DNA from 3 places in the Serratia sp. NPDC087055 genome. Region 3 is predicted to be linked to each of the others. Evidence: predicted binding sites of a transcription regulator. Region 3 holds the regulator's gene; each other region holds the start of a gene.
The links. The regulator PhoB, encoded in region 3, activates phosphate uptake and scavenging genes when phosphate is short. The targets are predictions, from matches to a motif close to CTGTCATAAAACTGNCNNAT.

Region 1: a site for PhoB is predicted at 3,473-3,492, ahead of ugpB (sn-glycerol-3-phosphate ABC transporter substrate-binding protein UgpB). Genes of this name have one in related genera too.
Region 2: a site for PhoB is predicted at 6,939-6,958, ahead of pitA (inorganic phosphate transporter PitA). Genes of this name have one in related genera too.

Annotation. Positions count from the first base shown of each region.
Region 1 covers NZ_JBJDOG010000004.1:31,667-41,727, forward strand. Annotated here, with positions in the region: gene ACI2J2_RS18345 (sn-glycerol-3-phosphate import ATP-binding protein UgpC) at 1-14, opposite strand, end outside; gene ugpE (sn-glycerol-3-phosphate ABC transporter permease UgpE) at 31-876, opposite strand; gene ugpA (sn-glycerol-3-phosphate ABC transporter permease UgpA) at 873-1,760, opposite strand; gene ugpB (sn-glycerol-3-phosphate ABC transporter substrate-binding protein UgpB) at 1,923-3,242, opposite strand; gene ACI2J2_RS18365 (PLP-dependent aminotransferase family protein) at 3,558-4,745, opposite strand; gene livF (high-affinity branched-chain amino acid ABC transporter ATP-binding protein LivF) at 4,848-5,549, opposite strand; gene livG (high-affinity branched-chain amino acid ABC transporter ATP-binding protein LivG) at 5,549-6,319, opposite strand; gene ACI2J2_RS18380 (high-affinity branched-chain amino acid ABC transporter permease LivM) at 6,316-7,599, opposite strand; gene livH (high-affinity branched-chain amino acid ABC transporter permease LivH) at 7,596-8,522, opposite strand; gene ACI2J2_RS18390 (branched-chain amino acid ABC transporter substrate-binding protein) at 8,832-9,947, opposite strand.
Region 2 covers NZ_JBJDOG010000006.1:86,560-96,620, reverse strand. Annotated here, with positions in the region: gene ACI2J2_RS21375 (Wzy polymerase domain-containing protein) at 1-1,228, shown strand, start outside; gene ACI2J2_RS21370 (LuxR family transcriptional regulator) at 1,231-1,842, shown strand; gene ctlX (citrulline utilization hydrolase CtlX) at 1,855-2,781, opposite strand; gene ACI2J2_RS21360 (Lrp/AsnC family transcriptional regulator) at 2,917-3,339, shown strand; gene ACI2J2_RS21355 (multidrug efflux SMR transporter) at 3,336-3,671, opposite strand; gene ACI2J2_RS21350 (hypothetical protein) at 3,699-3,998, opposite strand; gene ACI2J2_RS21345 (DUF406 family protein) at 4,031-4,336, opposite strand; gene ACI2J2_RS21340 (universal stress protein) at 4,690-5,136, shown strand; gene ACI2J2_RS21335 (NAD(P)/FAD-dependent oxidoreductase) at 5,389-6,618, opposite strand; gene pitA (inorganic phosphate transporter PitA) at 6,964-8,466, shown strand; gene uspB (universal stress protein UspB) at 8,540-8,875, opposite strand; gene uspA (universal stress protein UspA) at 9,495-9,941, shown strand.
Region 3 covers NZ_JBJDOG010000001.1:2,716,232-2,726,292, forward strand. Annotated here, with positions in the region: gene proY (proline-specific permease ProY) at 1-420, opposite strand, end outside; gene brnQ (branched-chain amino acid transport system II carrier protein) at 492-1,811, opposite strand; gene ACI2J2_RS12900 (PstS family phosphate ABC transporter substrate-binding protein) at 2,412-3,350, opposite strand; gene phoR (phosphate regulon sensor histidine kinase PhoR) at 3,366-4,682, opposite strand; gene phoB (phosphate response regulator transcription factor PhoB) at 4,707-5,396, opposite strand; gene sbcD (exonuclease subunit SbcD) at 5,612-6,844, shown strand; gene sbcC (exonuclease subunit SbcC) at 6,841-10,061, shown strand, end outside.

The sequences.
Region 1 (10,061 bases), on a different contig from region 3:
TTTAAACCTGCCATGTGAACATTTCTCTCATTACTTCTCGCTGTCGACGAGACCGCGCACAAACCAGCGCTGCATCAGAAGAACCACCGCCAACGGTGGGATTAAAGTCAGAATCATCGCCGCCATAACCTGATTCCACTGGGTCGGGGCACCAGAGGTGGAGATCATGCTTTTGATGCCCGCCACCGCAGTACCCATTGAGGCATCGCTGGTGATCAGGATCGGCCACAGGTACTGGTTCCAGCCGTAGATAAAGGTAATGACAAACAACGCCGCCAGGTTGGTCTTCGACAGAGGCAGTACGATGTCCCAAAAGAAGCGCATCGGCCCAGCGCCATCAATACGCGCGGCTTCCAGCAGCTCGTCCGGTAGCGTCATAAAGAATTGTCGCAGCAGGAAGGTGGCCGTCGCAGATGCCATCAGCGGCAGCGTCAGGCCGGTGTAGCTGTCCAATAGGTTGAGGTTGGAGATCACCTCTACCGTTGGGAAAATGCGCACTTCCACCGGCAGCATCAGGGTGAGGAATATCAGCCAGAAAAACAGGCTGCGTAGCGGGAAACGGAAATACACGATGGCGTAGGCCGACAGCACCGACACCACAATTTTGCCGAAGGTGATGGCCAACGCCATGATCACGCTATTGAGCAACAGCAGCGAAAACGGCACCTTAAGGTTGCCCACACCGCCCTGCCAAATGTTGCTGATGTTTTCCCACAGATGCCCCCCCGGGATAAGGGTCATCGGCACTTGAAACACCTCTTTATCGTCCAACGTAGCGGCGACAAAGGCCACGTACAGCGGGAACAACACCACCAGCACGCCGATAATCAGCATTACGTGGCTGAAGATATCCAGCCCGCGTCGGTTCTCAATCATTGGTAACGCACCTTACGTTCGACAAAACGGAACTGGATCACCGTCAGACCAATCACCAACAGCATCAGGATCACCGACTGCGCCGCTGAGCTGGACAGATCCAGGCCCGCAAAGCCTTCGCGGTAGATCTTGTAGATCAACGTGGTCGTGGACTGTACCGGCCCGCCGCCAGTCGCGGCATCGATCACCGGGAAGGTATCGAAGAAGGCATACACCAGGTTCACGACCAGCAGGAAAAAGCTCACCGGCGTGATCAACGGCAATACCAGGTTGAAGAAACGACGTACCGGGCCAGCACCGTCAATGGCTGCCGCTTCGACCAGAGAGCGCGGAATGGACTGTAACGCCGCCAGGAAAAACAGAAAGTTATAGCTGATTTGCTGCCATACCGACGCCAGCACCACCAAGAACATCGCTTGTCCGCTGTTCTGCGCATGGTTCCAGTTGTAGCCCACCCCATTGAGGAAGTGGGTAATCAACCCCAGACCCGGGTTAAACAGGAAGATCCACAGCACCGCCGCCACCGCAGGGGCCACGGCATAAGGCAAAATCATCAGCGTCCGGTAAATCCGGCTGCCGCGCAGCACATAATCCACCAACGCGGCGAAGAACAACGACACCACCAGCCCGATACCTGCGACCAGGAAACTGAAAATCAGCGTGGTATAAAACGAATCGAGGTAGTACGGGTCGTGGAACAACTGAGTAAAGTTATCCAGCCCGACAAACTGGCTGGACAGACCAAACGGATCGAGGCTTTGCACTGAATACCACAGCGCCTCACCGGCAGGCCACAGGAAGAAGATTGCGGTAATCAACAGCTGCGGCAGCACCAATACATAGGGCAACCAGCTACAGCCGAAACCGGGACGATGTGAGCTCATAATCAGGGACTCATGAAGACAAAAGACGGACGACTCGGCCCATGGCGTCGCGAGCAAAGCCAGTCTGGGTACGGACAGCGCACGGCTTCCGGAGCGGACACAACGTCCACGAGGAAAGCGAGCACTGCCCAATCCCAGAATGGCGAAACGCAGTAGCCGTTATTACTTAGTCTGAGACTCGAAACGGCGCAGCAGGACATCACCACGCTGCACAGCGGCATCCAGCGCCTGTTGTGGCGTTTTCTTGCCGGTCCACACGCTTTCCAGCTCTTCATCCACGACGGTACGGATCTGCGGCATGTTACCCAGACGCAGGCCCTTGGTGAACGGCAATGGCGGCTTGTTCAGCATCTGACGCGTTGCTACATCAGCCCCAGGGTTCTTCTCATAGAAGCCCTGTTGCTTGGTCAGGTCGTACGCTGCGGTTGTGATCGGCAGATAACCGGTTTTCTGATGCCATTCGGCAGCGATTTCCGGTTGGGCCAGATACTGCAGGAATTCAGCGACACCCTTGTAAGTAGCGGCATCTTTGCCGTTCATCACCCACAAACTCGCGCCACCAATGATGGCGTTCTGTGGTGCATTTTTGGCATCAGCGTCATAAGGCATCATGCCTACACCGTAGTTAAATTTGGCGTAGTGCTTAATATCTGCCAGCGAACCGGAGGAGGCGGTAGTAATGGCGCAATCACCGCTGTAGAACTTCTCGGTAGATTCGTCTTTACGGCCAAAGTAGGTGAAATCACCCTTCTTGTTCATGTCTTCCAGCAGTTGGATATGCTTGACCTGAAGCGGTTTGTTGAACGTCAACTGAGCGCTGGTGCCACCGAACCCGTTATTTTCCGTGGCGAACGGCACACCGTGCCAGGCACTGAAGTTCTCGAGTTGGATCCAACCCTGCCAGCCACTCGCGTAGCCGCACTTCATACCGGCTTCACGCAGTTTAGCGGTATCCGCAGCCAGCTCTTGCCACGTTTTTGGTGGCTGGTCCGGGTTCAGGCCAGCCTTTTTGAAGGCATCTTTGTTGTAATACAGTACCGGGGTAGAGCTATTGAACGGCTGAGACAGCAGGTGACCGCTCTTGTTGTCGGTGTAATAACCTGCCACCGTCGGCACGAACACCGACTCATCAAAATTGATACCGGCATCTTTAAACACTTCATACACTGGCTTGATCGCCTTACTGGCCATCATGGTTGCCGTGCCCACCTCATACACCTGCAAAATCGCCGGCGCTTTACCAGAGCGATAGGCTGCGATGCCCGCCGCCAGGTTCTGTTCGTAGTTACCTTTATAAACCGGAACAATTTTGACGTCGGGATGCGATTGGTTAAAGCGGTCCGCCAGGGAGTCCACTTCTTTACCCAGTTCGCCTTCCATCGAATGCCAGAACGGGATTTCGGTCGCCGCCAGTGCATGAGTGCTGACCGCCAGGGTCAACGCGACGCACAGCGTAGTTTTGCGAATAGCGTAGGTGAGCATGCCTAACTCCTGAAAAAAGCTGGTGTATCCCCTGCATCTTTCCAGTTGCCGCTGCGTTGGCTTCCCTTCATCACTCCTGTCACTTACCTCTGTAAGCTCCAGGGAATTATGGCGGTTGCCGCCTTGCTGCAACGTGAAATCTATTGGGGCAATAAGCGCGTGAGCGAAAAGAATCAGTTTTTTGTTCGGAAGCTAACATGCCATGTTCGAATGACAGAAAAATAACCGTGAGATGACAGTAATGTGACGAGAGGGTGAAGTGCAGGTTGCGGTTTGATGTCAGCGGCAGGGAATACTCCCCCGCCGCCGCGGGAATTACAGTGAGCGACGCAGGCGGGCTACAGCTTCTTGCATCTGCTGTTCAGTGGCCGTGGCAAACGACAGGCGGAAAGTCGAACGGTCCGGGTTGTCAGAGAAGAAGTATTCTCCTGGCACAAATACCACGCCCTGTTGCAGAGTGGTTTTCAGCCATTCGGTGGCGTTGAACGGCTGACGGAAACGTGCCCACAGGAACATTCCGCCTTTCGGCATATCGAAGCTGATATGCTCGCCCAACTCTTTCTCCACCAGGCCAGCCAGGATCTCACCTTTTTGCTTGTACGCCGCACGGATCTTTTCGATCTGCGCCGGTAAACGATCCAGTCCCAGATAACATTCTACAATGCTCTGTGACAACGCACTGGCATGCAGATCTGCCGCCTGCTTGATGATCGCCACTTTATGCAGCAAAAACGGCGGCAAAATCGCCCAACCCAAACGCAAGCCCGGTGCCAGGATCTTGGAGAAGGTCGAGGTGTAGATAATATTATCGGTATGGCCCAGCAGCTGTTGGGAAACCTGGTGCAAGGTGGCGTTACGCTCGTCGGTGAAACGCAGCTCACCGTACGGGTCATCCTCAATAATCAGGAAGTTGTGCTCGGCCGCCAGCTTCACTAACAGCTCGCGGCGCGGTGCACTCAGCGTAATGCCGCTTGGGTTGCCGAAATTAGGCACAACATACACACCTTTAATGCGCTGTGTCTTGAGCAGTTCTGCCAGTTCTTCAACCACCATGCCATCACTGTCGGATGACACCGACATGATGTTGGCCTCTGCCAGTTCCAGCGTCTGCAATGCCGCCAGATACGTCGGGCGCTCCACCACAAACACGTCGCCTGGGTTAACGATGGCACGCATCACCAGATCCAGCGCCTGCTGGGAACCCGCAGTCACCATCACTTCGTCGGCGGTAGCAGAAACACCGCGCTGGGCGCACAGCGCACAGATACGCTCGCGCAGCACTGGGCTACCTTCGGTCAAGCCATACTGGAAGGCACTCTTCGGTTGCTCAGTGATTGCCTGATGGGTTGCGATACTCAACCCTTCGAAATCAAACAGGGCATCAGAGGGGATGCCGCCCGCCAGCGAAATGACATTTTCCATCTTACTGTGCTTGAGCAATTCACGAATTGCCGAGCTTTTTACTTTTACGATGCGCTGCGCGAGTAACCCTTCTGTGTTCATTTCTTCTTCTCGTAATCGTTAAAAACTTTGTAGGGGCGCTGTATATTGCGCCCGAATCACTCGGGACGAATATATTCGTCCCCTACGGCTTTGACGGGTATTTCAACCGCCCAGATACGCCGACCTAACTGCTTCGTTTGCTAACAATGCGGCTCCCGTATCTTCCAACACCACGCGCCCGTTTTCCAGTACATAACCACGATCGGCCAATTTCAGCGCCTGATTGGCGTTTTGCTCCACCAGGAAGATCGTCATACCCTCTTCGCGCAGTTGCTGAATAATGTCAAAAATCTGCTGAATGATGATCGGCGCCAACCCCAGAGAGGGTTCATCGAGCAACAGTAACTTCGGCTGGCTCATCAGCGCACGACCAATCGCCAACATCTGCTGTTCACCGCCGGACATGGTGCCAGAGCGCTGAGTACGGCGCTCCAACAGGCGCGGGAACAGGCTGAATACCCGTTCAATTCGCTGCTGATACTGATGACGATCGGCAAAGAAACCGCCCATCGCCAGATTCTCTTCCACGGTCATGCGCGAAAACACCCGCCGCCCTTCAGGCACAATCGCCACGGCCTCACGCATGATGCGCGACGTTTGCCACTGGGTAATGTCCTGATCGAGAAAAGTGATACTCCCCTCGCTGGCACGCGGTTCACCGCACAGCGTGCCGAGTAACGTGGTTTTACCGGCACCGTTCGCGCCAATCAGGGTGACAATCTCACCCTGATTGATGTTCAGGCTAACCTGATGCAACGCCTGGATTTTGCCGTAATGGGCGGACACCTGATTAAATGACAACATTAAGCTTCCCCCAAATACGCCCGGATCACGTCCGGGTTGTTACGAATTTCTGCCGGAGTGCCCTGTGCCAGCGGCGTACCCTGGTTTACCACGTAGATGCGATCGGAAATGCCCATCACCAACTTCATATCGTGTTCAATCAGCAACACCGAGACCTTATGCTGATGACGCAGTTCGATAATCAGGTGATCCAACTCGTCGGTTTCCTTCGGGTTCAGACCCGCCGCCGGCTCATCCAGCATCAGCAACTCCGGCCGTGTAACCATGCAGCGCGCAATCTCCAAGCGACGTTGTTGGCCGTACGCCAGGTTACCTGCAGACCGGTTAGCCATCTCTAACAGGCCAACCCGTTGCAGCCACACCGAGGCACGTTCCAGCGCGTCGGCTTCGGCGCGGCGAAAGGCCGGGGTTTTCAACAGCCCGGCGAAAACGCCGCTTTTCAGATGTTGATGCTGTGCAACTAACAGGTTTTCAATCACGGTCATTTCACGGAACAGCCGCACGTGCTGGAAAGTTCGCACTACGCCCATACGGGCAATCGTCTGGCCAGGTAACCCTTCCAGATGGCGTTCGCGCAGTTTGATGGTGCCGCCGGTCGGGCGGTAGAAACCGGTCAGGCAGTTAAACACCGTGGTTTTACCCGCGCCATTCGGGCCGATGAGCGAAACAATCTCGCCTTCATTGAGCTCCAGCGCCACGTTATTGACCGCCAATAAGCCGCCGAAACGCATCGACAACCCTTCGACCTTCAGTAAAGGTTGCATGCTCATGCTTGCTCCCCCTTACCTGCGTGGATATCCGCCGTCTTCAGTTTTAACTGTGGCCGCTTCATCGGCAGCAGCCCCTGCGGCCGCCAAATCATCATCAACACCATCAGGGCACCCAGCAGCAACATGCTGTATTCGTTAAGATCCCGCATCAATTCGCGCGACACAACCAGCAGAATCGCCGCCAGGATCACAGCAAACTGCGACCCCATGCCGCCCAATACCACGATCGCCAATACAAAGGCCGACTCGACGAAGGTAAAGGATTCCGGGCTGACAAAGCCCTGACGCGCGGCAAACAGCGTACCGGCAAAACCGGCGAAGGCGGCGCTGATGGTAAAGGCGGTCAGCTTGATTTTGGTCGGGCTGAGGCCCAATGAGCGGCAAGCGATTTCGTCTTCACGCAGGGCTTCCCAGGCGCGCCCTAGCGGCATGCGCAGCAGCCGGTTAATCACAAACAGCGTCAGCACCACCAGCAGCAGTGCCACCAGATACAGGAACACGATGCGATCGCTCGGATCGTATTTCAGGCCAAAGAAGTTGTGGAAGGTATCCCAACCGCCATCACGCACGCTGCGGTTGAACTCCAGCCCAAAGAAGGTCGGTTTCGGGATCTGGCTGATGCCGTTAGGCCCGCCGGTGATCTCGGTGTTGTTCAACAACAGGATACGCACGATTTCACCGAAGCCCAGCGTCACAATCGCCAGGTAGTCTCCACGCAAACGCAGCACCGGGAAGCCGAGCAGGAAACCAAAGATAGCGGTAACAATGCCCGCCAGCGGCAGGCTTTCCCAAAAGCCGAGGCCATAGTAATGGTTCAACAGCGCATAGGTGTAGGCGCCTATGGCGTAGAAACCACCGTAGCCCAGCACCAGTAAGCCGGATAGCCCAACCACCACATTCAGCCCCAACCCCAGCATCACGTAGATCAGCGTCAGCGTGGCAATATCCACCGTGCCGCGCGACACCAAAAACGGCCAAGCAACCGCAGCGACAATAATCGCTGCCGCCAGCAGTTTCTGGCGTGCCGTCGTACCGTCAAAGCTCGGTAATACGAATGACGGGCCTGAGATTTTTTTCAGCCCGTGCTGCATCAGCGGGCGCAGCAACTGGAAGAAAAACACGATGACGCAGCCGATACCGATCCACATCCAACGGACTTCCGCCGCGCCATGCACCACCAGTTTGGTACCCTCGAGGCTCAGCTGCATTCCCATCAGGAATGAAGCCATCACAAACAGCACCAGAGTGGCGATCAACGCATTGAGCAGATTGAGTTTCATACCTTCTCAACCTCCGGACGTCCAAGGATGCCGGTTGGCATGATCAACAACACGACAATCAGCAGCGCAAATGACACCACGTCTTTATATTCAGTGCTCAGGTAAGCCGAAGTCAGCGCTTCCGCCACGCCCAGAACCAAACCCCCAATCATCGCGCCGGGGATGCTGCCGATACCGCCCAGCACTGCCGCGGTAAAGGCTTTCATACCGGCCATAAAGCCGATATAGGGGTTAATCACCCCGTAGAATTGCCCGAGCAGTACACCGGCGACCGCTGCCATTACCGCACCGATAACGAAGGTCAGTGAGATCACCCGGTCGGTGTTGATGCCCAGCAAGCTGGCCATCTTCAAATCCTCGGCGCAGGCACGACAGGCGCGGCCCATACGTGAATAGCGAATAAACATCGTCAGCGCCAGCATCGCCAGGAAGGTCACGCCCCAGATAATCAACTGCATGGTGCTGATAGTGGCCGCGAAACCGTTGCTTTCACCCAGTACCCATTGGCCGGTGACCAGGCTTGGTAACGCCAGATCGCGCGATCCCTGTGTCAGGCTGACGTAGTTTTGCAGGAATATCGACATCCCGATGGCGGAAATCAGTGCGATCAGCCGCTTGGAATTACGCACCGGCTTATAGGCCACTCGTTCGATGCTCCAGCCATAGGCGCTGGCAATGACGATCGACACCAGGAAAGCGGCACCAATCAGCAACCAGCCGACGTCGATACCGAGCATCATCAGGGCGGCGATCACAATAAAGGAGACATAGCTGCCGATCATATACACCTCGCCATGGGCGAAGTTGATCATGCCGATGATGCCGTAGACCATGGTGTAACCGATGGCGATCAATGCATAGGTGCTGCCCAACGTGACGCCGTTGAACATCTGCTGCAGAAAATAGAGAACCTGCTCTGACATACTCTGACCCTTGGCTTCGCTTTTATACCCATCATACTTGAAGCTGCATCTGTGTTGGCTGCACTCACTCACCCGAATCACTTACTTAAGTAAGCTCATCGGGACTCAGTCCCTTGCCGCCTTGATGCAACTCCAATTATTTTGGGTAAAGCAAACCTGAAATGACAATCATTAAAAACGCTTATACCCAATGGATTTCGCGTTGCAGCTAGGCGGCAAGCGGGTAAATCCCCAGGAGCTTAGTAAGCTAAGTGACTGGGGTGCGCCCGTGAAGCCAACAACGCTGCAACGTGAAAGACGACGGGTATATTATTTAATCGGCGTTGATGTGCCGTCGGCATGCCATTCAAACACGCCAAATTCAAAACCTTTCAGGTCGCCTTTTTCATCCCAGCTCAACGGCCCCATCACGGTATCCACCGGCTTACCGGTTTTCAGATCCTTGACGATATCAGCCGGTTCCTGGCTGCCACTGCGTTCCATTCCGGTGGTCAGAGATTGCAGTGCGGCGTAGGTAGTCCAGACAAACGGACCGGTCGGATCCAACTTCTTGGCTTTCAGCGCATCAACAACAGGTTTGTTGGCTGGCACCTGATCGTAGCGTTTAGGTAAGGTCACCAGCATGCCTTCAGAAGCCGCGCCGGCAATGTTAGACAGTGAAGAGTTACCCACACCTTCAGGCCCCATAAAGCGGGTCGTCAGGCCGGCTTGTTTTGCCTGGCGCAGGATTTGGCCCATTTCTGGGTAGTAGCCACCGAAGTAAACGAAATCGACGTTTTCTTTCTTCAGACGCGCCACCAGAGTGGAGAAGTCTTTATCGCCGGCCGTGATACCTTCAAACATCACCACGTCGGTACCCTGCTTTTTCAGGCTATCACGCACCGAGCGTGCCAGACCTTCACCATACTGTTGCTTGTCGTGAACCACGGCAATGCGCTTAGGCTTGATCTCACTGAGGATGTATTTCGCCGCCGTCGGGCCCTGATCGGAGTCCAGGCCGGTCGTACGCATGATCATCTTGTAACCACGGGTGGTCAGATCGGCGTTGGTGGCCGCCGGGGTAATCATGATCACGCCTTCATCTTCATAAATATCGGAAGCCGGCTGCGTCGAAGACGAGCACAGGTGGCCAATCACATAGCGAATACCGTCGTTGATCACCTTGTTAGCGACTGCGACCGCCTGTTTCGGATCACAGGCATCATCGTATTCCACACCCACCAGCTTATCGCCCTTGATACCGCCCTTGGCATTGATATCGGCAATGGCCTGACGAGCACCGGTGAACTCCATGTCGCCATATTGTGCGACTGGGCCTGACATCGCCCCAACAATGGCCACTTTAATGTCTTTCGCCATTGCCGTATGACCGATAGCCATCGCAATACAACCCGCCAACAGCGCCTTACCTTTTGTTAATTTCATCCGCAAATCCCCATCTGTCGTTGTGAACGTACCTGTTGTGTTTACCCGCACCTGACCCTTATTTACTGCTTTTATTCATAAGTAATAATGATTTAGGTATTTTACAGGCAATAT
Region 2 (10,061 bases), on a different contig from region 3:
CGGCCTGGTGCAATACGCGCTGCTGCAACCTGGTAACTGGATCGGTTACAACAGCCTGAAAAATCGCCCTTACGGCATCTTCCAACAATGGAACCTGATGGCCAGTTTTATGGCCACCGGCCTGGCGTTGGCGCTGTATCTGTTGAGCACCCGTCGCCCTTTGCCGCGCCACCTGCAATGGCTGGCAGCAAGCATGCTGGTGCTGGCACCGCTGTTGTTGATCGTTATTGCCTCACGCGTTGGGGTGCTGGCGGCCATATTGCTGTCGCCGTTCCAGCTGTGGGTGCTATACCGCCTTCATCGCCGCCGTGCCGCCGTCGCCGTGCTTTTACTGATTGCCGGGATAGCCGCTGGACTGCTGCTGGTAATGCTTAACGGTGCCACAAGGGCAATCACCGTGGCGGAGCCGATTGTTTATCGACTGGCCTACTGGCTGGAAGCGTTGCGCATGATCGCCGAGCGCCCCTGGTTCGGTTGGGGCTATGGGCATTTCCAGCACGATTTCCTGCATCACTTTTACACCACCCATAGCACGGGTATGGAAACTGTCGCTATCAGCCACCCGCACAACGAAATATTGCTGTGGGGCGTCGAAGGCGGCTTGTTGAGCCTGGGCGGTGTCGCCGTGATCTGCTGGGGGTTTTGGCGCTTGCTGCAACGCACGCGCGCGCTGCCTTTGCGCCCTGCCCCCTGGATGGCGGCGCTGCCCATCCTGCTACATATGATGGTGGAGTACCCACTTTACCTTTCTGCTGCCCATGCGGTGCTGCTGCTGGCGATCCTGCGCGCCGCCGACGTGCCCCGCCGTTTGCCGCTGCGCTCCCGTGCTCAAACCCCGCTGCGGCTGGCCGCCGCAGGCATCGCGGCATTGATGGTGCCTTATCTGCTCAATGGCCTGCACAGCGCGTTGATTATTACCGCCGTGGAAAAAAGTGGCCTGCGGCAATTCGACCCTATGGGCCGGGTCATCACGCCGACGCCCTGGCAGGTGCGTTACGACTACGACGTGCAGTTACAACGGCTGCTGCAATACCCGCAAACCCGTGATACGGCGACGTTGCTGAGCTACCAACAGTGGGCGGAAAACGAAATCCGCGTGCGTCCGGACGCCAATATTTACATCAACCTGATGGCCGTCAGCCGATTGCTGCAACACCCCGAGCGAGCCGCCAGTCTGCAACGTCAAGCCAAGCGACTGTTTCCGCACGATCTGCGCTTTGAGGAGTAACTATGCTTAATATTCGGTTCACCCTGTTGGGTAACGATAAATTTTATCAGCTTGGTCTGCGCCTGTTGGTCGAAGATTACCTTAATGGTCTCAATGCAAGCCGTCGTGGTTATTCGGCTGATTTGCAGGAGCTGGAGCCGATAGAAATTATCTTCCGCACGCTGGAAGAGGGTTGCGGCTGTGCCCGCTGTTATCAAAGCCCTTATCAGACGCCACGCCACCGGCAAATGACCGTACTGATCCTCAACGATCGCGAAGCTCACTATGCGCATAAGCATCCGGCGCTGTTTTGCATTAATCGGCGCGACGATGACGCCGTCATCCGTAGCAAGCTACAACTGGCATTGGAACGTTTCTGCCAGCAACCCTGGGTCGCCTTGCACGCCAGTGGCATCTGGAAATGCCGGCAATGCCGCATCGCCGCCCTGAGCCACTGCGAAAAAAAAGTGCTGAGGCTGATGAGCACCGGCATGTCTGCCTGCACCATCGCCGGCATGTTGCACCGCAGCCAAAAGACAATCAGCGCCCATAAACGCTCGGCAATGCGCAAGCTCAACGTCAACAAGAGCACCGAGCTGAACAAAATGTTGCTCAATCAATTGGGATTAGGCTAAGTATGGGCCGGCTCAGGCCAGCGAGAGCTTCTTTGGCAGGAAAATCTCCGCCAACATGCAGCGCGCCCCGCCGCCGCCGAGATCTTCAATGATATCGATCGGCCCTAACGCCAGGCGGGCATAGCCACCGATCAGCGCTTGCTGCTGTGGCGTGAAGCTGGCCCACGCCCGGGTCGACATGGCGTAAACCGGGTGGCCGTCTTTGGCTCGCAGTTCCAGCACGTTGCAGGCAAAGGCCTCCATCTGAGCGAAGCTGACGTCAATAACGGTTTTTCCGCTACGCTTCAGCGTGGCGATCAGCACGCTTTTTTGCGCTTGGTCGCGGATGCTGGCAAGGCAAACAACGGCATATTGCGCGCCGACGCTCAGCATCACGTTGGTGTGATAAATGGGCCGCTCGAGGCGGTCTGCAGCGTCGAACCAGATAATCCGGTAGCCGGAGTGGTGCTCAAATTCGCGCCCTACGTCCGGCGAACTTCGTGACGACAGACAGGCGTAAGCCAGCTTGTGAACGTGATCCAGGATCAGCGAGCCGGTGCCTTCCAAAAAACGCCCTGTCAGCTCGTAGGCCGAAAGATCAATCTGTCGTTCAACCTTAAAATCGTTGGCGAGCTGCGCAATAATGTCCTCGCGGCGCTCCCGTCGTCGGTTGTTGGCTTCCATCGGAAAGGTGTACAGGCTGCCGTCAGCCAGCAGTGCAATCCAATTATTGGGGAATAACGCATCCGGCGTTTCCTGTCCGCCAGTATCCTCTATCACCGTCACCTCGATGCCAGCTTGCGTCAGCGCGTCGACATAACCGTTAAAGGCGGCTAAAGCTCCCACCGCGTGATCTTCATGATTCACCGCGTTTTTCTGGAAGAAATTACTGTGCCGGGTTTCTTGATTGGCGGCAAAGCCAGATGGCCGAACCATAAAAACGGATTGGGTGGTTTGCATGCTGTTTCTCACTGGGATCGGGGATGAAAATGCGCCCCCATTATGGAAAATCAATTTGACGCCAAACAGTGTGATAACTGGCTAAATTGCTCTATATTTTTACAAACCGACACCAACCCGTGACACTTTGACAACATGAATGACACCGACCGCCAGATCCTCGCCCTGCTGCGTGAAAATGCCCGTGCTTCGATCACCGAGATCGCCAATAAGGTGCGAGTTTCGCGCGCTACGGTACAAAAAAGAGTTGAGGCGCTGGAAGCGCAGGGAATCATTACCGGCTACACCATCCGCATAAAGCCAGGCGTGGAACATAACCGCATTCGCGCCTGGATGTCTGTGGCCGTTGAAGGCACCCGTGCACAAAGTGTGTTGCAGCAATTACGTATCGAACCGTCGGTCTTCACCCTGCATACGACCAACGGTAAATGGGATATTTTGGTGGAAATCCGCACCGACAGCCTGGAGAATTTCGATAAAATTTTGGGCCGCATCCGCCGCATCGATGGCATTTCCAACACCGAAACCAGCATTCTTCTCTCGACGCACAAGGCTTAACGGCTCGCGGCAGGTTTGACTACCCCACATTTTAGACAGGCAATACCACAGATAATGAATAAAAAACCCAATAGCTTGAGGGGCGATACCGAATCATGAAACAGCAGATAACTCAAAGAAACGATCAGTATAATGCCAATGCCTTCCCATAGGGCATAAGCAATGCCCAGAGGAATGGTTCTGATTGCTTTGGCAAAGAAAAAATAGGAAATGCATATCGCTATTAATGTAATAAGGTAAAGTTTATCGCACTGATAGACCTGCGCGTATTTAATGCAAATGGTTCCCATCACCTCAAATAATATGGCCAGCAACAGCATAATCCATTGCATTATCCTTCCCGGTATTTTGTCTATAAATTAAGGAGGGGTTAACTTTAGATCGGCTGGGCGTGCACAAAACCTGTCTTTATTATGTTCACTCCAGTCAGGGTCTATCAGGCTTAACTTTCCTTCGGTTATTTTAATAATACTTTCACCCGCGACCGCCGTACCATAGACCGATGACAATGCATCGGCCATGCCTCTGCCGTATTTCTGGATAAAAGCCACCGCCAGACGAGGCGTTTCCGTCCCCTGATTGATGTCGCAAATTCGCCCCTGAATAAAACGAGTCAGTTCTCTCTCACAAATGACGATCGCTATTGTCATATCTTTCATGATTTCATAACCTGGAAAATGAAACGGCGGGATTAGTCGTGGATACGATGCTGCATCTCCAACTCAAAGATAATCGCTTCTGCCTGGCAGGAAAACGTCATGTCGATCCTGGCAATATACTTTTTATTCAATATCTTGACGGTATGAGACAAATGGCAGGGGTACTTTTCAGATGCCACGTTGTTGGCACGGATCTCCATCTCCTCAAAGTGTGCCATGGCCTGCTCATAGGTATCGAAATGGTTAGTGACGGTCACCGTGCAATTCTCGTTGTCCAGTACCGAGCCCATATCAATGGAACACCCTTTATCACTGCATTTATCCAGCAAATCTTTCATCTTATTTCCTCGTCAGTATGTTGTTGGCATCATGTTAATAATAAATTTTTATCGTTAAAAAAATGAGGGAGCAAAAGTCGGAAGTCATCACTCCCCCAAAACCAGAAAATTGGATTCACAAATTGCATACTTAACGCCAGCTACCTAGGATTAACGGATAATCACCTCCTTTGATATTACGCTTCTCGATGACTTTGCTTTCGACGATTGATAATAAACATTGTGAACCTTTAAATTCAACGACCACATTAATACAAAAAAGTCGTTACCCTGACCGGTTATTCAGGTTTGATTTAAATGACTTCTGGGTAGACGCTATTATCAAGACAATCAGAATAGAAAAGGAGAGCCGTATGCTTTATAAAAATATACTTGTGGCATTGGACTTAAAAGACAACAACAAGAAACTGCTCGACCGCGCCCTTTCTCTCAGCCATGCCACTCAGGCGAAGTTGTATGTCGTGCATGTCGGCGTCGATGTCAGTGAGCTGTATTCTGGCGTGGTTATCGATCCTCTGGATAGCTTTCAAACTCGGGTGATTAACGATGACGTTAACCTGTTAAAGAAATTTCTACTCGATGGCGGCTATGATACGTCCTCGATTGTCGAAGCACTGGAGGTCGTCGGTGACTTTAATCGGGAAATCGAAAAAATCCTGTTTGAAAAACATATCGAGCTGCTGATCTGCGGGCATCGGCATAATTTCCTGAGCCGACTCATGCCGACATCCCGTCATTTGATTAACAATGCCAAAACCGATGTCTTGCTGGTGTCACTGCCCGAAAAAATCGATAGCTGAGCGTCCGTTGCACAAGGGCGAAATACCTACTTAGCCCCCGGATAAGCTATCAAAAATTAACGTAGCCTATCCGGTAATACTGAAGTATTAGATGAGTCTTTTTTAAAGACACCTTTGAATGACGCCTGATCGACCGGCATTTTTGAAGTGTCCAGGCCGTTCTCAAACTGATCGCGATCATACTTACGCATTTGTGAAGAAAACATCACGCCATAACCACGTTTATCACAGGGTGAATGTAGTAGTGCCTGATTATCGGCCTTCATGCTCCGTACGGCTTTGTTGTCTCGGCACCGCCGCCAGCGCCTGAGCGCAGGCCCAGGCCGAGCTCCAGGCCCACTGGAAGTTATATCCCCCCAGCCACCCTGTCACATCCACCACTTCACCGATGAAATACAGACCCGGCACCTTGGCAGCTTCCATGGTCTTGGAAGAGAGCGCTTTGGTGTCTACGCCACCGAGCGTCACTTCCGCCGTGCGATAACCTTCGGTGCCGTTAGGCTGTACACGCCAGTTTTGTAATGTTTCCACCAGCGCAGCCTGCTGCGTCGGGTTTAGCTGTTTGAGCGTGGCTTCCGGCAGTTGCCCCAACGTCTGTAAACACTCCACCAAGCGCTTTGGCAGGTGCAGCGCCAGGGTATTCTTCAGGCTTTGGTTAGGATGAGCCTGACGTTGCTCATTGAGGAAGCCCGCTAAATCAAGCGCAGGAAGTAAGTTAACGCTCACAAACTCACCAGGTTGCCAGTAGCTGGACAGCTGCAGTACCGCCGGGCCAGACAGGCCGCGATGGGTAAACAGAATGCTTTCTCGGAAGCTGACGCCGTTTTCTGCGGTGATCACCGCCGGCACAGACACACCGGACAAGGTCTGTAGGTGCTCCAGCAGCGGTTTATGCAGCGTGAAAGGCACCAGCGCGGCGCGCGTTGGCAGCACCTTCAGGCCAAACTGTTCGGCCAACTTGTAGCCAAAGGGTGAAGCGCCCAGGCCCGGCATCGACAGACCGCCGCTGGCCACTACAAGTGAGCGAGCACTTACTTTATCGCCATTCAGCGTCAACTCGAAGCCATCCGCGGTTTTTTCCACGCTCAGCACTTCGCTGCGCAGACGGGTCGTCACCTGGCCCAACTCACATTCTTTGACCAGCAGTTCGACCACTTGCTGTGCCGAGTCATCGCAGAACAGTTGCCCCAGCGTTTTCTCGTGATAGGCGATGCCATAGCGGTTGATCAGATCGATAAAATCCCACTGGGTGTAACGCGCCAATGCCGACTTACAGAAATGTGGGTTATTCGACAGGTAAGCGGCCGGTTCCGTGTACATATTGGTAAAGTTACAGCGCCCGCCGCCGGACATCAGGATTTTACGCCCCGGTTTTTTGCCGTTGTCGAGCAGCAGCACCCGGCAACCCAGTTGCCCTGCCTGAGCCGCGCAAAACATACCCGCTGCGCCCGCACCTATTACCACGACATCAAACTGTTCCACCTGCGCCTCTCTGAATATCCCCTGCATACTTGAAGCTGCAGCTCCAATTATTTTGGGTGTAAAAACCACAATCGCGACAAAAGGCCGCCATATTACGCCGTTTCGCCACCGGTAACCGGCAACTTTACGGCGGCAGATTGTAAAGCCATGACGCCGGCAACGCCATAGTAAGAAAATATTACAACGAGCCAGACAGCATAACGCGCTGATATTTCATATCTTTGTCATATCGGTGCCATCGTTTCGTCATATCTAAATCAAAAAAACGTCATATTTTCCTTTTCCCCGGCCCCGGTTGTCACTGATAATGCGCGGCGTTCATGTCCACAAACTGGCGTAACGCTTATGCTGCATTTGTTCGCTGGCCTGGATTTCCATACCGGCCTGATGTTAATTCTCGCATTGTTGTTCGTGTTGTTTTATGAAGCCATCAATGGTTTTCATGACACGGCCAATGCGGTTGCTACAGTAATCTATACCCGTGCCATGCGCTCGCAACTTGCGGTCGTGATGGCTGGTTTGTTTAACTTTCTTGGCGTTATGCTCGGCGGTTTGAGTGTTGCTTACGCCATTGTTCATCTGTTGCCAACAGATCTGTTGTTGAACGTCAGTTCAGCACACGGATTAGCCATGGTGTTCTCCATGCTGCTGGCGGCTATCATCTGGAACCTCGGCACCTGGTATTTCGGTCTGCCGGCCTCCAGCTCCCATACGCTGATTGGCGCAATTATTGGTGTGGGTTTGACCAACGCACTGATGACACACACTTCGGTGGTGGATGCGCTTAACGTCCCGAAAATGATTGGTATTTTCCTGTCATTGCTCATCTCGCCGCTGGTCGGCATGATGGTCGCCGGGTTGATGGTGTTTGCCTTGCGCCGCTATTGGAGTGGCACCAAGAAACGCCAGCGTATCCACATGACCCCTGCGGAACGTGAAAAGGTCGACGGCAAACGTAAGCCGCCGTTCTGGACGCGCATCGCATTGATCCTGTCGGCTATTGGCGTCAGCTTCTCGCATGGCGCTAACGACGGCCAGAAAGGTATCGGCCTGATTATGCTGGTGCTGATCGGCGTGGCGCCAGCGGGCTTCGTGCTCAATATGAATGCAACCGGCTATGACATCACCCGTACACGTGATGCCGTTGCCCACCTGCAGCAATATTACCAACAGCACGGTGATGCCTTGTCGCACGTGGTCGCTCTCACTCCGTTGGTGCCAAGCCCGGACGAGGACGTATCGTCGGATAAACCCGCCGAGTTCCACTGTGACAGTGCCCGCGCTATGCCGGCGATTCAGCTTGCTTCCGGCTTGCTGAACAACCTGCAAAGTTACGATCAACTGACGGTAGATCAGCGCAGCCATCTGCGTCGCCTGCTGATGTGCGTAACGGATACTGCAGACAAGATCGCTAAGCTGCCTGAAACCTCAAGCCAGGACCAACGTTTCCTGAAAAACCTGCGTCAAGATCTGCTGCAAACCGTTGAGTATGCACCGATCTGGATTATCGTCGCGGTTGCTCTGGCGTTGTCACTCGGCACCATGGTGGGTTGGCAGCGTGTGGCGACCACCATTGGCGAGAAAATCGGTAAAAAAGGCATGACTTACGCCCAGGGCGTGTCGGCTCAGATGACCGCAGCCTTGTCGATTGGTGTTGCCAGCTATACCGGCATGCCCGTGTCCACTACCCACGTACTCTCTTCGGCGGTTGCCGGGACGATGATCGTGGACGGCGGCGGCGTGCAAAGCAAAACCGTGAAGAACATCCTGTTGGCCTGGTTACTGACCTTGCCGATCTCGATACTGCTTTCCGGTTCACTGTATTGGTTGGCACTTAAGCTGATCTAAGCAGTTTGCTCCATGAGAAAGGCGGCCCTGGTGGCCGCCTTTTCTTTGTCTGCTACGCGGAAAACAAACGGCCTTAATACCAGATCATCAGCGCGATAAGGCTGATAAACACCAGCCCGCTCAGGGCGGACGTCAACATAAACTGCCCGCGCACCCGCTCACAGCGGCGAATAAATTCCGGATCATGATGCTCGACATAGCGCTGCGAGAAGATATAGCGCACCAACCTTATCTGTTTGCTCGGCTGGCCATGAGCGGTAAAGAAGCCGCCGCCGTCGACATATTGGTACAGCAGCGGGTCGCAGCCGCGCAGAACCACCAGCAGCGCACGCAGAGAAGAGTAATACCGCACCATGTTTAACACACACACCACACACAGAGCCCAAAACAGCGCGACGGTACTGATCATGATTGCCTCCTCAAGGCGTTGTTATCCACGGCGCTCCGCCGGGTCCAACTGCCCTACCTCTATACACGCATTACTGCTGGAGCCTACCGCTCCGATCCCCTTGTCACCGCACAGGCCGCGCATAACCCACCGCCTCTGGAGACAGCCTATCGCCATGCGGATACCTATCGCGCAGCTTTAGCTCAGAGGGGAAATGATAAGGCCCATAGTCATTATTGTAGGTTAACGAAACACAAACTGGCCTGAGCAGTAGATAAAATTTACCGCAACCCGCCATTTTGTCATCTGCCGATGGGTTATAACTCATAACCGCCCTGACAGACGCTGACGGTCTTTTCTTCTGCCCAAAGGGGTATTTAGGGCTATACTCTGTTCAAGAATGCTTATATTTCAATCGGTCAACCTTCACGTAGCCCTATAGGCGATAGGATTTCCTGCCTGGTGGGTGTACAACTGACTGAGTAGAGATAAAGAGATTTTTTGATGCGATGCAGTGTGATCGCCCCAACATATCATTACGTTATCTGAATGATAAAATGCAGGTAAACCTGAAGCGCCAGGCTGGTACGCTGAATGCCTGCTAACCTTTTAATCGGCATTATATGGAAGGAGTATTCTCATGGCTTACAAACACATTCTGATCGCGGTAGACCTATCACCAGAGAGCAAAATCCTGGTGGAAAAAGCCGTATCTATGGCGCGTCCGTACAACGCCAAAGTTTCCCTGATCCACGTAGATGTTAACTATTCCGACCTGTACACCGGCCTGATCGACGTTAATCTCGGCGACATGCAGAAACGTATCTCGGAAGAAACGCACCACGCGTTGACCGAGTTGTCACAAAATGCCGGCTATCCAATTACTGAAACCCTGAGCGGCAGTGGCGATTTGGCGCAGGTGCTGGTCGATGCCATCAAGAAATACGATATGGACCTGGTACTCTGTGGCCACCATCAGGATTTCTGGAGCAAGCTGATGTCCTCCGCACGTCAGTTGATCAACACCGTGCACATCGACATGCTGATTGTGCCGTTGCGTGACGAAGACGAAAAAGCCGAAGACTAAGTAAGCGCCACTAACATAATTAGCCTACGCCCGCTTTCGCGGGCGTTTTTTGTTCCGCCGTCATCATTAATCGCTTGATAATCAACCGCCCTCCAGTGATATAGTCGCTAAAGACACAAC
Region 3 (10,061 bases):
CACCAGCACCACGCTAAGCACCCAAATCCAATGCGGCACCTCAGGGAACCAAATGCCCATATAGATACCGAAAGCGGTCACATCGGCAATGGCGACAATCAGGATTTCGAAACAGTAGGTCCAGCCCGTGATATACCCCGCCATAGGGCCAAGGTAGTCCTGCGCATAGCGTGAAAACGAACTGGCCTGCGGGTTGTTGACCGACATCTCGCCCAGCGCGCGCATGATAATAAAGGCGACGATACCGCCAATCAGGTAGGCCAGCAAAACGCTCGGGCCTGCCATTTTAATGGCGTCTGCCGAACCGTAGAACAGACCGGTACCGATAGCCGAACCCAGAGCCATAAAGCGAATGTGACGCGTACTGAGACCGCGTTTTAGCTTATTGGCCGCGGGGGCGGCAGGTGACTGTTGTTGCATGAAAATAACCCGTGTTTTTTAAACGTAAAAAAGCCACGGACAAGTCCGTGGCCCAAAATTTAGCCGGGAGATTAGGAGTGCGCGGTCACTTCAGTGCGCGTACAAACCCGGTCATAAATGGCGACCAGCACCAGTATCAACAGAGACGGCGGCAACCATGCCAACCCCTGATCCGCCAGTGGCAAGTGATTCGTCCAATTCGGCAGCAAAGACTGGAAGGTGGACGCTTTCACTGCGTCAAGGATACCAAACAACAGGCTGACTAACATCACCGGCGCGATGATACGCGGCGCGCTGTGCCACCAACGCAGGGTGAAGCTCAGCACCACCAGGACGATACACGGCGGGTAAATCGCGGTCAGCACCGGGATAGAGATCTGAATCAGATGGCTCAGGCCCAGGTTTGAAACCAGCATCGAGAACAGCCCCAGGATAAACACCAGCGTCTTATAGGAGAACGGCAGGTACTGGGCGAAGAACTCGGCACAGGCGCAGGTCAGGCCCACTGCCGTTACCATACAGGCGATGAAAATCAAGGCCGCCAGGAAGAAACTGCCCAACCCACCGAAGGTGTTTTGCACGTAAGCATGCAGAATCACCGCACCGTTGGTGGCATCTGGAACCAGCACGCCGCTACCGGAACCCAGTTTGAACAGGCTCAGGTAAACCAGCGTCAGGCCGACACCGGCGATCAAACCGGCCAGAATGGTATAACGCGTCAGCAGACCGGCATCTTTAACACCACGGGAACGCGCGGCATTAACGATAACGATACCGAATACCAGCGCACCCAGCGTATCCATGGTCAGATAGCCGTTAACGAAACCGGTAGAGAACGGAACGTTCTGATAAACCTCAGTCGCCGGAATTGGCGTACCCGCAGGCCAGGCCAGCGCGGCAATGCCGAGTGCACCCAGCGCAACAATTTTCAGCGGTGCCAACACGTGCCCCACGGTATCGAGCAGACGGCCCGGATACAGGGAAATGCCGATCACCAGTGCGAAATACACCAGGCTATAAATAAACAACGGCATGGCGCCATCACCGGTCAGGGGTGCAATACCCACTTCGAAGGAAACGGTCGCGGTGCGCGGCGTAGCAAACAGTGGGCCGACGGCCAGATAGCAGACCGTTGCCAGCAGCAAACCCGCGCGACGGCCAATTGGCGTGCTCAGGGCGTCAATGCCGCCACCCACACGAGCCAAGGCAATCACGGTCATTACCGGTAGGCCGACAGCGGTAATCAGGAAGCCGATAGCTGCTGTCCAGACGTGTTCACCGGACTGTAAACCGACCATCGGCGGGAAAATGATATTCCCAGCACCGACGAATAAGGCAAAGGTCATAAAACCCAATGCAATAATATCTTTTGACGTTAAACGATGACTCATACGATGTCGTGTTGCCTGTTCAAATGAAAAAAAGTGCCCGATATCGTGGTGGCGTTATGCCCCACCCGGTTGCCGGCTTGCCATTTCATCGCGAGACCAATAAGAGCAGAAAACGCATTTTTTCCGGCGTTTTGTCCTTATTCGAAAGTGACCACTCATGATGATGGGCAGAGTTTTAAGAGTTATAAATGGAGGTTTAGTCCGACAACGAGGCCTAAGTTAAACGTTTATAGCGTTGAAAGGCAAGGCGCATGACAAAAAGCAGAGCTATCGACCAGATAATCTTTAAGCACCAGTCGATCATAGTGGTTATCAATAAATATACAATACATGATTTGTATCATTTTTGAGCAACCATCTCACAAAACGTGAAACCTATAGCCAATGTCCGCGCGAAAACGCCAATAAACACTCAGTTTCCGCGCGGTATGAACGGGTTTCAGCCTTTATCAAAGCCGCCAAAAGAGGCTCATGACGTTTTTGCAGCTTATTCCACTGCGGCTGTCTGCCAACCTTTAACATGCGTGCAAGCCGCTGCAAAACGCGGCGCTTCGCCGCCGCCCGCGCAACGCCAAATCATGATGCGTGTTTCTGGAGCACTTATTTCAAGCCCAATGCCAATCGGGTTTTATGCAGGGTATCGGGGGGCAGCGGCAGATAACCGTCGTGATTAACCAGGTCTTGCCCGGTATCAGACAGTACGCGATCGAGGAAGGCTGCGGTCAGCGGCTCCAACGGCTGGTTGGGCGCTTTATTGATGTAGATATACAGGTAGCGCGACAGCGGGTAACTGCCATTGCGTACATTGGCATCATTGGGAGTGATATAGTTTTCACCAGACTCAGCCAACGGCAGTAGCCGCACACCACTGGCACGAAAACCGATGCTGGCGTAACCAATGCTATTGAGTGAACCGGCAACGGCCTGCACCACCGAGGCAGAACCGGGCAATTCATTGACGCGCGGCATAAAGTCGCCGCCGCACAGCGCACGCAGCTTGAAATAGCCGTAAGTACCGGAGGCAGAATTACGCCCAAAACGTTGCAAGGCTCGCTGCTGCCAATCACCGGTCAGCCCCAGTTCCCCCCAGCGCGTCAACGGTTGGCTTTCACCACAGCGCAGAGTGGCGGAAAAAATTCGGTCAAGCTGCTGCAGGTTAAGCCCACGCAGAGGGTTGTCCTGATGGACCAACACGACCAGCGCATCGACAGCGACCGGTACCGCCAACGGCGCATAACCGTAGCGGTGTTCGAACGCCGAAACCTCTGCCGCCTTCATCGGTCGGCTCATCGGCCCAAGCTGCGCCGCCCCTGCCGCCAATGCGGTGGGGGCAGTAGAGGACCCCGCGGCCTGGATCTGCAAATTAACGTTGGGATAATGCTGACTGAAATCTTGCGCCCACAGCGCCATGAGATTTGCCAGCGTATCGGAACCGACGCTCGACAAATTACCGGACAGCATGCCGTCCGGCTGCGCCAGCGCGCCACGACTCGCCAACAGCACCAGGCAAAGCAGTAGCCCTCGGGTCATTCGGATCATTGAGCCTCTCGCGCGTTAATTTTTCACCGCATTCTCTGATAAAGCTGCGGGAACAATCAACCGGTTAGGCAAGGTAAAAATGAATCGGGTACCCATGCCCTGTTCGCTGAGGATCTCCAGTCGAGCGTCATGATGACTTAATGCATGCTTAACGATCGCCAACCCCAACCCACTGCCGCCAGTCTGGCGTGAACGGGCCTTATCAACGCGGTAAAAACGTTCGGTCAGACGTGGAATATGCTCTGCAGCGATGCCCGGCCCGTTATCACTGACCTGGAACTGCGCGCCGCTTGGCGTTTGTTGCCAGCTCACCTCAATATTGGTGCCCTTTGGCGTGTGATTCACAGCGTTATACACCAGGTTGGATACCGCACTGCGCAACTGGTCGTCGTTGCCAAAAACCTTAAGCTGTTCGTTCACCCGGAAAGTAATCTCATGGTTCCCGCCGCTCAATGACTGCGCTTCGCGTTGCAGCACTCGCAGCATCAACGGAATATCGACCCGCTCGTTCATTTCTACATTTGGCGCGGCTTCAATACGCGACAGTGTCAGCAGCTGCTTGACCAGACCATCCATGCGGCGAGTCTGTTCCTGCATGGTGCCCAACGCTTTGCCCCGCAGCGAACCATCCAGCTCTTCGTCGCTCATCATTTCCAGGTAGCCCTGCAATACCGTCAGCGGAGTGCGCAACTCATGACTGACGTTGGCAAAGAAGTTGCGCCGGGCGCCTTCAAGCTGACGCATTTGGGTCACGTCACGCGCAACCATCAACAGCTGCCCTTCTGAATACGGCATCACGCGAAACTCAACGTAATGCTCATTGTTCAACTGCAGCGTTAACGGTCGAGAGAACTCCTGCTGTTGCAGATAGTGGCTGAATTCCGGATAACGCAGCAGGTTCAGGATGTGTTGGCCGTTATCTTCAGGCCAACGGAAACCCAGCAGATGCTGCGCCAACCCGTTACACCAGAAGATGTTACCTTCAACGGTCGTCATCACCACCGCATCGGGCAGTGACTCTGCGCCGCTGCGGAAACGTTTGATCAATAACGCCAGCTCACGACGTCGGCGACGGTTTCGCTGTTGCATCTGGTATAAGCCGTAAAACAGCGGTTCCCAGCTCCAGCGCCCGGGTGGCGGTGTCATGCTGCGGTCAACCCACAGCCAGTGAGAAAGTTTAAGTTGGTTGTAGAAGTTCCACACCAGCGCAGCCAGCACGGAGGCAAGCAGCAACCAGGGCAGATAACCGAAAATCAGCCCCAGTAATAAGGCAGGTAGGCAGAAAAGGGCCAGCTCCAGGGCCAGCCTCTTCCAGGATAGACGTTCTAACACGGCATATTCTCCAGCGCGGCGCGATCAGTAGCGCGTTGAGAATCGGTAGCCTGTGCCCCGAACGGTTTGAACCATTTTGTCATGACCAGTGGTCTCTAACGCCTTACGGAGTCGGCGGATATGCACGTCAACGGTGCGGTCTTCCACATAAACGTTAGTGCCCCAGACGTGATTAAGCAACTGTTCGCGGCTATAAACTCGCTCAGGGTGGGTCATAAAGAAGTGCAACAGCTTGAACTCGGTCGGCCCCATATCCAGCGCTTGCTCGTTGGCCATCACGCGGTGTGAGGAAGGGTCCAGGCTCAGCCCTTGCATTTCAATCACTTCTTCCACTGCCATGGGTGAAATACGGCGCATTACCGCCTTGATACGTGCCACCAGTTCCTTCGGCGAGAAAGGTTTGGTGATGTAATCATCCGCACCGACTTCCAGACCACGAACCCGGTCTTCTTCTTCACCACGCGCTGTCAGCATCATCACCGGAATATCGCGGGTTAGCGCTTCACGCTTCATATGCTTGATAAACTGAATGCCGGACCCCCCGGGTAACATCCAGTCGAGCAACACTAAATCAGGGAACGGCTCAGACAGGCGTGTCACGGCACTGTCATAATCCTCGGCTTCCAACGGTTGGTAACCATTCTGTTCCAACACAAAGCACACCATCTCACGGATCGGCGCTTCGTCTTCCACCACCAATATGCGTCTTGCCATCGTCAATCCTGCCAATGTGTTAGCTATCTGCGGGCGCCATTATGCGTCAGTTTTATGACACTTTTATGAAAAGAACACCCTGTTATAGGCAGTAAGCATAGCGATTATTTCCAACGTCAAAGAAAAATCATTCAGTTGTCATAATGATTCCGTCACGACAGCCGCCGCGGTGCCCTTTATAATCACCGCCATTAGCTTATCGCCCCGGGAGTGTCATGCGCCTGATCCACACCTCTGACTGGCATCTTGGCCAGTACTTTTTCACCAAAAGCCGTGCCGCCGAGCACCAGGCTTTTCTGCGCTGGCTGATAGACCAAATCGAGCAACATCAGGTGGATGCACTGATCGTCGCCGGGGACCTGTTCGATACCGGTTCGCCACCCAGCTATGCCCGCGAACTGTACAACCGCTTCGTGGTAGAGCTGCAACATACCGGCTGCCAATTAGTGGTGCTGGGAGGTAACCACGATTCCGTGGCAACCTTAAATGAGTCGCGTGAATTGCTTTCTTGCCTGAATACGACGGTGATCGCCAACGCGCAGGCTGAAACCGAACAGCAAATCGTGGTCCTGAACCAACGCGACGGCCAACCGGGCGCCGTGCTGTGCGCCATCCCGTTCTTACGCCCGCGAGATCTGCTTACCAGCCGAGCCGGTGAGTCAGGCGTGCAAAAACAGCAGGCGCTGCAAGAGGCCATCGCAGAACATTACCAGACGCTTTATCACGCCGCCTGTGCACGCCGCGACGCGCTCGGCCTGGCACTGCCTATCGTTGCCACGGGCCACCTGACAACGGTTGGCGTCACCACGTCCGATTCCGTGCGCGATATCTATATCGGCACGCTGGATGCCTTCCCGGCGCAAGCTTTCCCACCGGCCGACTACATCGCCTTGGGGCATATTCACCGTGCGCAGAACGTCGCAAAATCCGAGCACATTCGCTACAGCGGTTCGCCGATCCCACTCAGTTTCGACGAATTGGGCAAAGCAAAAAGCGTGTTCATGGTGGATTTCTCCGCAGGTACTTTGCAACAGGTCAGTACGCTGGACATTCCCAGCTTCCAACCTATGCAGCTTATTAAGGGTGATTTAGCGCAGATCGAGCACCAATTACGGCAGTTCGCCGATTATCAAGGTGAGTTGCCGGTGTGGTTGGATATCGAGGTCGCTACGCAGGATTATCTCAGCGACATTCAGCGCCGTATCCAACTGCTGGCCGATCAACTGCCCGTAGAGGTGGTGTTGCTGCGCCGCAGTAAAGAACAGCGCCGCCAGGCGATTGAACAACAGGACAAAGAAACGCTTAACGAACTGAGCGTCAATGACGTCTTCGAACGTCGTCTGGCGCAAGAACCTGATATGGCCGATGATCGCCGGCAACGCATGAGTCAAATGTTCCAGCAGGTCGTCGAAGCCGTTAGGCACCAAGATCAGGAGCCGAGCCAATGAAAATTCTCAGCCTGAGATTAAAAAATCTCAACTCCCTGCAAGGTGAATGGAAAATCGACTTCACTGCGGAGCCTTTTGCCAGCAATGGGTTGTTTGCCATCACCGGGCCAACCGGGGCAGGTAAAACCACCCTGCTGGACGCCATCTGTCTGGCGCTGTACCACCAGACGCCGCGCCTGAATGTCACACCGAGCCAAAACGAGCTGATGACACGCCATACCGCCGAGTCGCTGGCAGAGGTCGAGTTTGAGGTCAAAGGTGTCGGTTATCGCGCATTCTGGAGCCAGCGCCGCGCCAAAAATGCGCCAGACGGTAACCTGCAGGCTCCTAAAGTCGAATTGGCACTGCGTGAAGATGGCAAGATCCTGGCGGACAAAGTGCGCGACAAACTGGATCTTACCGCCGCAATTACCGGGCTGGATTTCGGGCGCTTCACCAAATCGATGATGCTGTCCCAAGGCCAGTTCGCCGCCTTCCTTAACGCTGATGCCAATGATCGCGCCGAACTGCTGGAAGAGCTAACCGGCACCGAGATCTACGGCCAGCTTTCGGAGCGGGTTTTCGAACAGCACAAACAGGCCAAGGTCGAACTGGACGCGCTGCATCAACGCGCCAGCGGTATTGAACTGCTAAATGATGAACAACGACAGCTGCTGGAAAACCAGTTAGTTGAATTGGCGACACAAGAAAATACCCTCAGCGACCAAACCCGTCAGCAGCAGCAGGCGTTGAACTGGTTGCAATTTTGGCAGCAAACGCAGCAAAAACAACAGGCATATCAGCGCCAACTGGACACGGTGGAGCTAGAGCAAACCGCAGCAGAACCGCAACTACAGCAACTGGCACGCAGCGAACCGGCAGAAAAACTGCGGCCGTTGCTTAACGAACGTAACCGCTGCCGTCACGATCACCAGACGCTACAACAGCAGATTGCCCAGTTGACGCAGCAGCAGGCGCAGCAGCTCGACCAGATGGCACCGTTGCAACAGGCTGTGGAACAAGCCCGTGTGCAACTACAGGCACATGTTGAACACCAGCAGGAACAACAGCGGTTGATCGACGATCACGTCGTCCCGCTCGATAACCGGATTGCCCAGTTACAGAAAACGCAGACCGAACTGCAACAGATGTGCGATAGCGCCGCACAGCAGTATGCCCAGCAAAAAACGGCGCTGGAACAACTCGAGGTTCAGCGAACCCAGTTGACCGCACAGGCCGGTCAGCATCAGGAAAAGCTTAACGCCCTCACCGCCGCGCTGACGGCGCAGCAGCAACAGCAACATGCGCTGGAAGCCCAGTCGCCCCTGGCAGCACTGCGTCAACGTCAGGCTGAGCTGGCCGAGTTACGCCCGGTGCGCCAGCAGTTATTCACCCTCTCCTCGCTGTTTAGTCAGGTCAGAGAACGTCTGGAGCAACAACGTAAAGAGTTTGCCGCCCGTCAGACGCAGCTCAGCGAACATGAAAAACAGCTCGAAGAGACGCGACAGCAATATAAACAACAAAAAGCACACCAGTCGGACGTGGAAAAAACCCTCGAACTGGAACAGCGCATTGTCAGCCTGGAAGCCGAACGCGCCCGCCTGCAAACCGGCGAACCCTGTCCACTCTGTGGCTCTTGTAATCACCCGGCCATTGAGCAGTATCAGACGGTAAAACCTTCCGAGACCGCATTGCGCCTGGCAGAGATGCGCATCAAAACTGAGGCCTTGTACACCCTGGGTACTGAACTGCGTACCCGTTGCGAAAGCCTGAAAGAACAACAACAGCGCCAACAGCAACTCATCGCACAAGATGAGCAGCACGTTGTTGAGCACCAGCAAAACTGGCAACGCTTGACCGCGCCGCTGGCATTTGACTTTACCCTTCAGGACAGCGATCGCCTGTGCCAGTGGCTAACCACCTGCGACAACGAAGAGCGTCAGGGTCAGGCCGCTCTGTTGCAACACGAACAAGCGTCGCACGCAGTGCAGCAGGCCAAAGACCAGTTAGCCGCACTGCAAACACAGCAGCAACAGGCACAGCAAGACAAGGCGCGGCTGGACGAGCGTTTCATTCTGCTGGAGAAAAGCCTCGCAGAAGCCCTGTTACAACAGCAGCGCCTGCAGCAACAGTGGCAGGACGGTGAACAAGCTCTGGGCGAGCAACGTGCACAGCGGCTTGCCCTGTTTGGTGAACGGCAAATCGCGCAGGAGCGCGAACAGTTGCGCGCCAAACAAGGGCTTTGCGAACAGGCCAGTCAACAAGCCGCCGAGCACTGGCAGAAAGCGCAGGAGCAACGCGATCGTCTGAGCGGCCAACTTGCTGGATTACAGCAACAGCTGTTGCAACAAAACGAACGGCTTCAACAGGCGGAACAAGACTGGCTGCAGGCGCTAGCCACCAGTGAATTCAGTGATGAGGCCGCGTTCAATGCCGCTCTGCTTGATGATGCCCAACGCCAACAGTTGCAACACCGCAAAGAGCAATTACAACAGCGACACGTTGAAGCCCGTGCACTGCTGGCACAGGCTGTTGAAAGCCTGCAACAGCACCAACAACAGCGTCCGCAAGGGTTGGATGAGACCCAGGCCGATCCCCAAATCCTGAGCCAGAGCCTGGAAACGCTGGCACAACGGTTAAAAACCTTGCAGCTGCAACAGGGTGAAGTGCGTAATCAGTTAGACAGTGACGCAGCGCGCCGAATCAATCAACAGTCACTGTTTGAACACATCAGCCAGAGCCAGCAGCAGTACGACGATTGGAGCTATCTCAATCAGTTAATCGGCTCCAAAGAGGGCGACAAATTCCGTAAGTTTGCTCAGGGGTTAACCCTTGATCACCTGGTGTATTTGGCCAATAACCAGCTTGGCCGACTGCACGGACGCTATTTGCTGCAACGTAAAGCCAGCGACGCACTGGAACTGCTGGTGGTGGATACCTGGCAGGCAGACGCGCTGCGCGATACCCGCACCCTGTCCGGCGGTGAAAGTTTCCTGGTGAGTCTGGCGCTGGCACTGGCGCTATCCGATCTCGTCAGCCACAAAACCAGTATCGATTCGCTCTTCCTCGACGAAGGCTTTGGCACGCTGGATGCAGAAACCCTCGATACCGCGTTGGACGCCTTGGACAGCCTGAATGCCTCGGGGAAAACCATTGGCGTGATCAGTCACGTTGAGGCAATGAAAGACCGTATTCCGGTGCAAATTAAGGTGAAAAAGGTCAACGGCCTCGGCGTCAG